DNA from 3 places in the Caballeronia sp. PC1 genome. Region 3 is predicted to be linked to each of the others. Evidence: riboswitches for the same ligand, from Rfam matches in the RefSeq annotation. Region 3 holds a riboswitch; each other region holds the start of a gene.
The links. A riboswitch is a leader RNA that binds a small molecule or an ion and turns the genes downstream of it on or off. The one in region 3 is predicted to bind glycine.
Positions count from the first base shown of each region.

Region 1: it holds a riboswitch for glycine, as region 3 does, so the genes downstream of both, gcvT (glycine cleavage system aminomethyltransferase GcvT) here and LY284_RS07710 (D-amino acid dehydrogenase) in region 3, are expected to answer to the same signal.
Region 2: it holds a riboswitch for glycine, as region 3 does, so the genes downstream of both, LY284_RS21950 (D-amino acid dehydrogenase) here and LY284_RS07710 (D-amino acid dehydrogenase) in region 3, are expected to answer to the same signal.

Region 1 is NZ_JAJUBH010000001.1:2,841,191-2,845,214, forward strand. It holds gene LY284_RS13565 (UvrD-helicase domain-containing protein) at 1-361, opposite strand, end outside; gene LY284_RS13570 (oxidoreductase) at 504-1,550, shown strand; glycine riboswitch at 1,631-1,735, shown strand; glycine riboswitch at 1,747-1,876, shown strand; gene gcvT (glycine cleavage system aminomethyltransferase GcvT) at 1,992-3,116, shown strand; gene gcvH (glycine cleavage system protein GcvH) at 3,179-3,559, shown strand; gene gcvP (aminomethyl-transferring glycine dehydrogenase) at 3,611-4,024, shown strand, end outside.
Region 2 is NZ_JAJUBH010000002.1:1,288,174-1,292,197, forward strand. It holds gene pcaH (protocatechuate 3,4-dioxygenase subunit beta) at 1-446, opposite strand, end outside; gene LY284_RS21940 (3-oxoacid CoA-transferase subunit B) at 443-1,102, opposite strand; partial or broken gene LY284_RS21945 (CoA transferase subunit A) at 1,118-1,813, opposite strand; glycine riboswitch at 1,968-2,052, shown strand; gene LY284_RS21950 (D-amino acid dehydrogenase) at 2,160-3,392, shown strand; gene LY284_RS21955 (heme-binding protein) at 3,441-3,854, shown strand; partial or broken gene LY284_RS38735 (TonB-dependent receptor) at 4,012-4,024, shown strand, end outside.
Region 3 is NZ_JAJUBH010000001.1:1,600,760-1,604,783, forward strand. It holds gene pcaH (protocatechuate 3,4-dioxygenase subunit beta) at 1-257, opposite strand, end outside; partial or broken gene LY284_RS07700 (3-oxoacid CoA-transferase subunit B) at 273-911, opposite strand; partial or broken gene LY284_RS07705 (CoA transferase subunit A) at 911-1,560, opposite strand; glycine riboswitch at 1,777-1,861, shown strand; partial or broken gene LY284_RS07710 (D-amino acid dehydrogenase) at 1,969-3,201, shown strand; gene LY284_RS07715 (heme-binding protein) at 3,327-3,662, shown strand; gene LY284_RS07720 (TonB-dependent receptor plug domain-containing protein) at 3,820-4,024, shown strand, end outside.

The sequences.
Region 1 (4,024 bases), 1.2 Mb from region 3:
TGGAGAACTGCGGCTTCAGTCCGACGTGCTCCGCTTCCTGCCGCATGATCTGCACGCCGAGCGAGTGGAACGTGCAGATCGTCAACTGATTGACCGGAATCTTGCGGCCTTCCTTGCCGGGCGTCGTGAGCGTCTTGCCTTCGAGGAGCTTGCCGGTGCGCTCGCGCATTTCGAGCGCGGCCTTGTTCGTGAAGGTGAGCGCGGCGATGTGCTTCGGCTCGAAGCCGCGCCCTTCGATCAGATGCGCGATCTTCTGCGTGATCACGCGCGTCTTGCCGCTGCCCGCGCCGGCGAGCACGAGACAGGGACCATCGAGATAGCGCACGGCTTCGCTTTGCGCGGCGTTCAGACCTGCGGACATCGTGTTGAGCTTGGAAATTTGGCGCGCGCGGCGAGGCCGGCGCATGGAGGAGAGCGCGATGTTAACACGATAGAACCGGCGCGGTTCCGGCCCTCGTTCGTGCCACAATATCCGATCGAATTCACGACAGGACGCTGCCCGCATGAGCACACCACTTAAAGTTGGCGTAATGGGCTATGGCCTCGCCGGCGCGACGTTTCACGCGCCCGTCATCGAGCACTGCGGCCGGGCCGAAGTCGCGGCCATCGCGACGAGCCAGGCCGAGCGCGCGCAGGCGGACTATCCGAACGCACGCATCGTGGCGGATTTCGACGCGCTCGTCGGCATCGACGAAATCGAGGCCGTGGTCATCGCGACGCCGAACGACACGCACTTCGATCTCGCGCATCGTGCGTTGTCGGCGGGCAAGCATGTCGTCGTCGATAAACCCGTGACGCTGTCCGCGCGCGACGCCCGCACGCTCGCCGATCTCGCGCAGCAACGGGGCTTGCTGTTCGCGCCGTTCCACAATCGCCGCTGGGACGGCGATTTCATGACGGTGCGCGCGCTGATCGAGAGCGGGCGGCTCGGGCGCGTCACCCATTACGAATCGCATTTCGACCGGTTTCGCCCGAAGGTGCCGCAGCGCTGGCGCGAGGAGGCGGAGCGCGGCGGTGGCTTGCTGTTCGATCTGGGGCCGCATCTGATCGATCAGGCGCTGACGCTGTTCGGCGCGCCGCAGACGGTCACGGCGTTTGTGAAGGCGCATCGCGATCACGCGCACGCGCCGGATTACGTGCATCTCGTGCTCGGCTACGGCGACAAGGAAGTGATCCTGCACGCGAGCGCGCTCGCGGCGCTGGAGCCGCCGCGTTTCGCGATCCACGGCACGCGCGGCAGTTACGTGAAAAACGGGCTGGATACGCAGGAAGACCAGTTGCGCGCGGGCATGCGGCCGGGCAATCCTGAATTCGCGAAGAATCCGCCGGGCTTGCTGCGCGAAGTCGATGGCGATCTCGATCTGCGCCACGAATTCGCGACGAAAGACGGCGCGTATGTGGAGTTTTATCGCGCGCTGGCGGCGTCGATTCAGGAGGGCAAGCCGTTCCCGGTGTCGCCGCAGGACGCGGTGGATACGATGACGATTATTGAGCTGGCGATTGAGAGTGATCGGGAGGGGAGACGGGTGGTGTTCGAGCGGCTCGGCTGAATCCCTGCCGGCGGGTGCGCGCCGTCCATCGGATGCCCCCGAATCCGTTTGACAACCCGAAATCGGTCGCGTAAATTCTGCCGCACGCGTCGGGAGAGCGCGTGGCCTGTCGTCGCAACGAAAAAGGCCGCGCCGCCGAAGGGGCATACCCGCAAACTCTCAGGCAAAAGGACCGACGGCGTCGAGGAACGAAGTTTTCTCGCACTCTGGAGAGCGGCAGCGGCTTCATCGAAGCCAGTTGCCCACCGAAGGGGCGCGCGATGAATCGCAGCACGACCGTGCACGGTTCGCGCAATCTCTCAGGTACCGAGGACAGAGGGGTCACGCATCGCAACCGCTCGCGGCATGAGCCTTGCGCGCTGCTTCCGGCAGCACGAAGGCGCATCCGATAAGCGAATACTGCGCTGCGTGGCCTTTTTTGTTTCGCGAACCGAGGCCCCGATGACTTCACTTCAACAGACGCCCCTGCACGCCGCCCACCTCGCGCTCAACGCGCGCATGGTCGATTTCGGCGGCTGGGACATGCCCGTCAACTACGGTTCGCAGATCGACGAGCATCGCGCGGTGCGCACCGACGCCGGCATGTTCGACGTGTCTCACATGCGCGTCGTCGATTTCGAAGGCGAGGCCGTCCGCGAATTCTTCAGGTACGCAATCGCCAATAACGTCGATAAGCTCACGACGCCCGGCCGCGCCCTCTATTCGTGCCTGCTCAACGGCAACGGCGGCGTCATCGACGATCTGATCGTCTACTACTTCTCCGAAACGAGTTTCCGCGTCGTCGTGAATGCGGGCACGGCGGAGAAGGACATCGCCTGGTTCGGTCAGTTGAATGCCGAGGGCGAGTTCAATCTTTCCATCACGCCGCGCCGCGATCTCGCGATCATCGCCGTGCAGGGCCCGAACGCGCGCGAAAAAACCTGGCAAGTGCTGCCCGACGCGCGCGCGCAAACGCAGGACATCAAGCCGTTCAACGCCGTCACGGTTCAGTCCGCGACATTCGGCGAACTGATGCTCGCGCGCACCGGTTACACCGGCGAAGACGGTTTCGAGATCGTCGTCCCGGCGACGCATGTCGAAGCCCTGTGGAACGCGCTCGCCGATGCAGGCGTGAAGCCCGCCGGCCTCGGCGCGCGCGACACGCTGCGTCTCGAAGCGGGCATGAATCTCTACGGGCAGGACATGGACGACGACGTATCGCCGCTCGACGCCGGCCTCGCGTGGACCGTCGATCTGAAAACGGAACGCGATTTCGTCGGCCGCAGCGCGCTGGAGGCGAACGGCTCGAAGGCGGGCTTCGTCGGGCTCGTGCTCATCAAGGAAAACGGCAAGGCGGGCGGCGTGCTGCGCGCGCATCAGAAAGTCGTGACGCAACAAGGCGAGGGCGAGATCACGAGCGGCACGTTTTCGCCGTCGATGCAGGAATCGATCGCGTTCGCGCGCGTGCCGACGGGTGTTGCCGCGGGCGACACGGTGCAGGTCGTCATCCGCGACAAACAGCTTCCCGCGCGCGTGGTAAAACTTCCGTTCGTGCGCAACGGCAAGGTTCTGGTCGAACTTTCGTAACGCCGTCGCGCCCGTTCCCTCCTATCAAGAAACTCACGAAAGAACCACGCAAGGAGCATTCAATGAGCATCCCGGCCGATCTGAAATACACCGAATCGCACGAATGGGTCCGCACCGAAGCCGACGGCACGCTGACCGTCGGCATCACCGATCACGCGCAGGAAGCGCTCGGTGACATCGTGTTCGTCGAACTGCCGGCCGCGGGCAAGACCGTCGCGGCGGGCGATGCGATCGCCGTCATCGAATCGGTGAAGGCCGCCTCCGATATCTACGCACCGGTCTCGGGCGAAGTGGTCGCGTCGAACGATGCGCTCACGTCCGCGCCGGATCAGGTCAACGGCGCGCCGTACGAAAGCTGGCTCTTCAAGATCAAGCCGTCGGGCGACGCCGGTCTCGACAAGCTGCTCGACGCCGAAGGCTACGGCAAGTCGATCGGCGAATAATCTATCTCACGGACGAAGGCCGCCGCGCCTTCGTCGTCAGCAGGAATTCACATGAAGCTCGAACACCCGGATCGCCTGATGAACCGCACCCCCTTGTCACTCGCCGCGCTCGAATGCCACGACGCATTCGCCGAGCGGCACATCGGCCCCGATGAAAAAGACCAGCGCGCGATGCTCGATGCGCTTGGCTTCGCGTCGCGCGCGGCCTTCATCGACGCGGTGATTCCTGAATCGATCCGCCGCAAGGAAACGCTGCCGCTCGGCGCGTTCACGCAGCCCAAGAGCGAGGCCGAAGCGCTCGCCTACCTGCGCAAGCTGGCGGACGAGAATCTGGTGTTCCGGACTTACATCGGCCAGGGTTATTACGGCACGCACACGCCGGCGGTGATCCTGCGCAACGTGCTCGAAAATCCGGCGTGGTACACGGCTTATACGCCGTATCAGCCGGAGATTTCGCAAGGGCGT
Region 2 (4,024 bases), on a different contig from region 3:
TGGTTACCCCAAGGGTAAGCTCCGGGCCGGATGGTCGTGAAGGAATACCAGCCCTGATCATCGGTAATCACCCGACCAGCTCCGGTGAAGTTCGGATCGAGCGGCGCGTCCCAATTATCGTTGCGATGGATATACCGCCCGGCCGCGTTCGCCTGCCAGATTTCGACGATGGTGTTTGGTACCGGACGACCACTGTCATCCAGCACCCTGCCAGAGATGCGGATGCGCTGGCCATGGGGAGCAGATCCATGTTGCGACGTTAGGTCTACCTCGGCTTGACCCATAAGAGCGCTCCAGCAACCGCTGGGGCCGCTCACCTCAGTCAAAGTCTGCGGAGCGTTGACCAAGGGGTGACGCGGACTACGCAATCCGGTCGAGCGATACTCTGGGTAGAGGAGTGGTGGCAAGCCCGCGTCGTCAGGCGCATATGCGATGTCCGTTGTCACAGGCAATTCTCCCGGAGCTTGCCCAGAAAGAGAGGGGCATTCGTCTTGGAAGCGATTTCCTCGACGCAGACGGATGGTGCCATGTCGAGCAGCGCAAGCACTCCGGCTTGCGGGTCTAACTCCATCACCCCGAGGTCCGTAATGATCAGATCAACCACCGACCTGCCGGTCAGGGGCAGAGTACATTTCTGGACGATCTTGGGCGCGCCATCCTTGGACGTATGATCCATGACGACCACCACCCGCTTGACGCCTGCAACCAGATCCATCGCTCCTCCGATCCCCTTCACCATCTTGCCCGGAATGGTCCAGTTGGCGAGGTCGCCATTCGACGCGACTTGCATGCCTCCCAGGATGGCCATGTCGATGTGCCCGCCCCTGATCATGGCGAAGCTGTCGGCAGACGAGAAAAAACTCGAAGTCGGCAGCGTGGTGACTGTCTCCTTGCCGGCATTGATCAAGTCTGCATCAGCTTCATCAGCGAACGGGTAAGGGCCCACTCCGAGCATGCCATTTTCGCTTTGCAGCGTGACGGTCACGTTTTCGGGGACATGGTTGGCAACCAGCGTAGGGATGCCGATTCCGAGATTTACGTAAAATCCGTCCTTGAGTTCTCGAGCAGCGCGCGCTGCCATCTGATCGCGCGACCAAGCCATCATGCAGGCTCCGAGAGCGCGAATCGTCAGCTTTTCGATCTTCTTCTCGAGGCCCGTCGCTCGAACAATCCGATCGACGTAAATGCCGGGCGTATGCACTTCATCCGGGTCGATGGCGCCAGCTGGCACGATCTCCTCGACCTCGGCGACCGTCACCCGTCCGGCTGTCGCCATGATCGGGTTGAAATTCCGCGCTGTCTTTCGAAAAACCAGATTGCCTTCGGGATCAGACCGCCAAGCCTTGACTATCGAAAGATCAGCTTTCAGCCAGCGCTCTCGAATATATTCATCGCCGTCGAAAGTTTCGACAGGCTTGTCTTGCGCGACGACGGTTCCTACCCCGGTCCGGGTATAGAATGCCGCAATGCCGGCGCCGCCGGCGCGAATGCGCTCGGCTAACGTACCTTGCGGATTCAGCTCAAGTTCGATGTCACCATCCAGGAACTGCCGCTCAAAAAGACGATTGTCGCCAATATACGATGCGATCATGCGACTGATCTGCCTGCTTTGCAGCAGCTGCCACAGACCAAAGCCTTCTGCGCCCGCGTTGTTCGAAATCACTGTAAGCCCTCGGGTACCGCTTCGATAAAGCTCCGCGATAAGGTTCTCCGGGTTTCCGCAAAGGCCAAAGCCACCCGACATGATCGACATTCCGTCGAACAGCAAACCCTCAAGCGCTTCGGACGCGCTGCCTCGAATTTTTGAAAGCATTATAAGCCTCGGAACTGTTCGGAATTTTCCTTCGAACCTTATCCTTCGCATCGGCATGGAGCTGCTGCTTTTGACGATATGTGAAGGACGTTTGCGGTTTCGTCATTCTCGGTCGTCCGAATTGACTTGAGCGCACATTTCCAGGCAGGCCAGACTTGCCATTGCGGGAGAGACCGTTCGCCGGCGCCGAAGGAGCAACCGCCCCGGAAACTCTCAGGCAAAAGGACCGCAGGGCATCAAGATATCTGGAGAGTGGCGCCCGCCTGGGTGCCCGCCGACGGGATAGCGATCTCAGGCACAGCGGACAGATGGGGCGCATCCACCACCTTTTGGGGAGCGGCTCCCAGTGGCACGTATTAGCATCATCGGCGCCGGCATTACCGGCGTAACAACCGCCTACAGCTTGGCTGTCCGCGGTCATGAAGTCACCGTCTACGATCGTCGCCGCTATCCGGCGATGGTCACCTCATTTGCCAACGGTGGCCAGCTCTCCGCAAGCAATGCCGAAGTCTGGAACAGCTGGGCCACCATCGCAAAGGGTATGAGATGGCTCTTGAAAAATGACGCGCCGTTGTTGCTGAACCTCAAGCCCGGCCTTCACAAATACGGGTGGCTCGCCGAGTTTTGCGGCAATATCTTTCGGCACGAAAGAAACACGATCGCGACCGTTCGTCTCGCACTCGACGCGCGAAGGCATATGTTCACCATTGCGGAAGCAGAGGGCATCGATTTCGATCTGAAGCGATGCGGAATCCTTCATCTCTACCACAATGAACAGGAGTTTCGTGCTGCCGAAGTGGGCAACGCCCTCCTCCTCAAGGGCGGGCTCGAAAGGCACGCAGTGTCAGCTGGAGAAATGCGCGCGATCGAGCCGAGCCTGCAAGGCGCTCTTCACGCCGGATTCTTCACCCCGGGGGACGCCACGGGCGACATCCACAAGTTCACACGCGGGCTCGCAGATGCGTGTGCACGCCGAGGCGTGATTTTCAAGTTTGGAGCTGCTGTCCGGCGAGTGGAGATACAGAACCGGATTTGTACCATCAGCTTGACCGATGACGAGAGTGGTCGGCCGATCGCCTCTCAGACAGCTGATGCCATCGTTGTCTGCGCAGGGGTTGAAAGCCGAGAAATCGCCAGAAAGCTCGGCGAGAAAGTAAACATTTATCCGGTGAAGGGCTATTCCATCACTGTAAACTTGAGAGACGAGCAGAGCCGAACAGCTGCACCGAGTGTCAGCCTGCTCGACGACGCTGCGAAGATCGTCACAAGCCGCCTCGGTCCAGATCGATTCCGGGTGGCCGGCACCGCAGAGTTCAATGGGTTCAACCTAGATATTCGCGCTGACCGGATCCGCCCGTTGCTGCGCTGGTCGGAACGCCTGTTCCCCAAAATGGATACTGACAGCGTCACCCCATGGGCAGGCCTGCGCCCCATGACGCCCGATATGCTGCCTGTTGTCAGGCCGGGGAGAGTGCGTGGCGTCTACTACAACACCGGCCACGGCCATCTTGGCTGGACGCTTTCCGCTGCAACTGCCGAGATGATCGCCATGCGCCTGGACAGCGACTTCGCCGCGTAGCTTCGATCCACATTATTCATCAGAAGGATTTCGAGAATGATCCTAAGCTTGAAGCAAGCCCAGAATATTGCACTTCGCACTCTCAAGGCCGGTGCCGAAAAAGGACTGAAGCCGCTATGCGTAGCCGTGCTCGATCCGGGAGGTCATACAATAGTCCTGCACCGAGCGGACGGCGCGTCGCATCTTCGACCAGCAATTGCTATCGCGAAGGCGGCCGGCGCCTTGAATCTCGGCGTCTCTTCCCGCTCGATCGCGGCGATCGCGGCCGAACGACCGACATTTTTCAACTCGCTCGTAGGCATAGCGCCTCTCGGTATGGTGCCGGCCGCCGGAGGAGTGATCGTGGTTGACAGCGACGGCCAGACACTGGGTGCCGTCGGCGTTACCGGCGACACCTCGGACAATGACGAAGCTTGTGCACTTGCGGGCATCGAAGAGGCAAATCTGTTCGCGAAGGACTGATCATTGCCCGCGCAACGCGGCAAAGGTATTTCACATAAGTGCAATGATTGAAGAGAGATTGGCAAAAGCAGCGAGGAGGACGTTCGCCTTATGAAGTTGGACAGGCAGCTGGCGCGGCATGCGTACGGCTCCTTCCAGCAAATAATAAGGGGGGTTTATGTCTCGGTCGA
Region 3 (4,024 bases):
CCACTGTCATCCAGCACCCTGCCAGAGATGCGGATGCGCTGGCCATGGGGAGCAGATCCATGTTGCGACGTTAGGTCTACCTCGGCTTGACCCATAAGAGCGCTCCAGCAACCGCTGGGGCCGCTCACCTCAGTCAAAGTCTGCGGAGCGTTGACCAAGGGGTGACGCGGACTACGCAATCCGGTCGAGCGATACTCTGGGTAGAGGAGTGGTGGCAAGCCCGCGTCGTCAGGCGCATATGCGATGTCCGTTGTCACAGGCAATTCTCCCGGAGCTTGCCCAGAAAGAGGGGCATTCGTCTTGGAAGCGATTTCCTCGACGCAGACGGATGGTGCCATGTCGAGCAGCGCAAGCACTCCGGCTTGCGGGTCTAACTCCATCACCCCGAGGTCCGTAATGATCAGATCAACCACCGACCTGCCGGTCAGGGGCAGAGTACATTTCTGGACGATCTTGGGCGCGCCATCCTTGGACGTATGATCCATGACGACCACCACCCGCTTGACGCCTGCAACCAGATCCATCGCTCCTCCGATCCCCTTCACCATCTTGCCCGGAATGGTCCAGTTGGCGAGGTCGCCATTCGACGCGACTTGCATGCCTCCCAGGATGGCCATGTCGATGTGCCCGCCCCTGATCATGGCGAAGCTGTCGGCAGACGAGAAAAAACTCGAAGTCGGCAGCGTGGTGACTGTCTCCTTGCCGGCATTGATCAAGTCTGCATCAGCTTCATCAGCGAACGGGTAAGGGCCCACTCCGAGCATGCCATTTTCGCTTTGCAGCGTGACGGTCACGTTTTCGGGGACATGGTTGGCAACCAGCGTAGGGATGCCGATTCCGAGATTTACGTAAAATCCGTCCTTGAGTTCTCGAGCAGCGCGCGCTGCCATCTGATCGCGCGACCAAGCCATCATGCAGGCTCCCGAGCGCGAATCGTCAGCTTTTCGATCTTCTTCTCGAGGCCCGTCGCTCGAACAATCCGATCGACGTAAATGCCGGGCGTATGCACTTCATCCGGGTCGATGGCGCCAGCTGGCACGATCTCCTCGACCTCGGCGACCGTCACCCGTCCGGCTGTCGCCATGATCGGGTTGAAATTCCGCGCTGTCTTTCGAAAAACCAGATTGCCTTCGGGATCAGACCGCCAAGCCTTGACTATCGAAAGATCAGCTTTCAGCCAGCGCTCTCGAATATATTCATCGCCGTCGAAAGTTTCGACAGGCTTGTCTTGCGCGACGACGGTTCCTACCCCGGTCCGGGTATAGAATGCCGCAATGCCGGCGCCGCCGGCGCGAATGCGCTCGGCTAACGTACCTTGCGGATTCAGCTCAAGTTCGATGTCACCATCCAGGAACTGCCGCTCAAAAGACGATTGTCGCCAATATACGATGCGATCATGCGACTGATCTGCCTGCTTTGCAGCAGCTGCCACAGACCAAAGCCTTCTGCGCCCGCGTTGTTCGAAATCACTGTAAGCCCTCGGGTACCGCTTCGATAAAGCTCCGCGATAAGGTTCTCCGGGTTTCCGCAAAGGCCAAAGCCACCCGACATGATCGACATTCCGTCGAACAGCAAACCCTCAAGCGCGCTTCGGACGCGCTGCCTCGAATTTTTGAAAGCATTATAAGCCTCGGAACTGTTCGGAATTTTCCTTCGAACCTTATCCTTCGCATCGGCATGGAGCTGCTGCTTTTGACGATATGTGAAGGACGTTTGCGGTTTCGTCATTCTCGGTCGTCCGAATTGACTTGAGCGCACATTTCCAGGCAGGCCAGACTTGCCATTGCGGGAGAGACCGTTCGCCGGCGCCGAAGGAGCAACCGCCCCGGAAACTCTCAGGCAAAAGGACCGCAGGGCATCAAGATATCTGGAGAGTGGCGCCCGCCTGGGTGCCCGCCGACGGGATAGCGATCTCAGGCACAGCGGACAGATGGGGCGCATCCACCACCTTTTGGGGAGCGGCTCCCAGTGGCACGTATTAGCATCATCGGCGCCGGCATTACCGGCGTAACAACCGCCTACAGCTTGGCTGTCCGCGGTCATGAAGTCACCGTCTACGATCGTCGCCGCTATCCGGCGATGGTCACCCTCATTTGCCAACGGTGGCCAGCTCTCCGCAAGCAATGCCGAAGTCTGGAACAGCTGGGCCACCATCGCAAAGGGTATGAGATGGCTCTTGAAAAATGACGCGCCGTTGTTGCTGAACCTCAAGCCCGGCCTTCACAAATACGGGTGGCTCGCCGAGTTTTGCGGCAATATCTTTCGGCACGAAAGAAACACGATCGCGACCGTTCGTCTCGCACTCGACGCGCGAAGGCATATGTTCACCATTGCGGAAGCAGAGGGCATCGATTTCGATCTGAAGCGATGCGGAATCCTTCATCTCTACCACAATGAACAGGAGTTTCGTGCTGCCGAAGTGGGCAACGCCCTCCTCCTCAAGGGCGGGCTCGAAAGGCACGCAGTGTCAGCTGGAGAAATGCGCGCGATCGAGCCGAGCCTGCAAGGCGCTCTTCACGCCGGATTCTTCACCCCGGGGGACGCCACGGGCGACATCCACAAGTTCACACGCGGGCTCGCAGATGCGTGTGCACGCCGAGGCGTGATTTTCAAGTTTGGAGCTGCTGTCCGGCGAGTGGAGATACAGAACCGGATTTGTACCATCAGCTTGACCGATGACGAGAGTGGTCGGCCGATCGCCTCTCAGACAGCTGATGCCATCGTTGTCTGCGCAGGGGTTGAAAGCCGAGAAATCGCCAGAAAGCTCGGCGAGAAAGTAAACATTTATCCGGTGAAGGGCTATTCCATCACTGTAAACTTGAGAGACGAGCAGAGCCGAACAGCTGCACCGAGTGTCAGCCTGCTCGACGACGCTGCGAAGATCGTCACAAGCCGCCTCGGTCCAGATCGATTCCGGGTGGCCGGCACCGCAGAGTTCAATGGGTTCAACCTAGATATTCGCGCTGACCGGATCCGCCCGTTGCTGCGCTGGTCGGAACGCCTGTTCCCCAAAATGGATACTGACAGCGTCACCCCATGGGCAGGCCTGCGCCCCATGACGCCCGATATGCTGCCTGTTGTCAGGCCGGGGGAGTGCGTGGCGTCTACTACAACACCGGCCACGGCCATCTTGGCTGGACGCTTTCCGCTGCAACTGCCGAGATGATCGCCATGCGCCTGGACAGCGACTTCGCCGCGTAGCTTCGATCCACATTATTCATCAGAAGGATTTCGAGAATGATCCTAAGCTTGAAGCAAGCCCAGAATATTGCACTTCGCACTCTCAAGGCCGGTGCCGAAAAGGACTGAAGCCGCTATGCGTAGCCGTGCTCGATCCGGGAGGTCATACAATAGTCCTGCACCGAGCGGACGGCGCGTCGCATCTTCGACCAGCAATTGCTATCGCGAAGGCGGCCGGCGCCTTGAATCTCGGCGTCTCTTCCCGCTCGATCGCGGCGATCGCGGCCGAACGACCGACATTTTTCAACTCGCTCGTAGGCATAGCGCCTCTCGGTATGGTGCCGGCCGCCGGAGGAGTGATCGTGGTTGACAGCGACGGCCAGACACTGGGTGCCGTCGGCGTTACCGGCGACACCTCGGACAATGACGAAGCTTGTGCACTTGCGGGCATCGAAGAGGCAAATCTGTTCGCGAAGGACTGATCATTGCCCGCGCAACGCGGCAAAGGTATTTCACATAAGTGCAATGATTGAAGAGAGATTGGCAAAAGCAGCGAGGAGGACGTTCGCCTTATGAAGTTGGACAGGCAGCTGGCGCGGCATGCGTACGGCTCCTTCCAGCAAATAATAAGGGGGGTTTATGTCTCGGTCGAATAGAACGAACGGGTCGGTAGCGGCCCTGCTTGCCGCTACTGTTCTGGCCGGATCGGCGACGCCAGCCTTCGGGCAGGCGACACCCGAGGCGCCTCAAGATTCTTCCGCGTCCTCATCGGGCGGATCGCTCGACATTGTCGTTACCGCCCGCAAGCGCGAAGAACGCCTCCAGGATATCCCGGTGGCGGTCT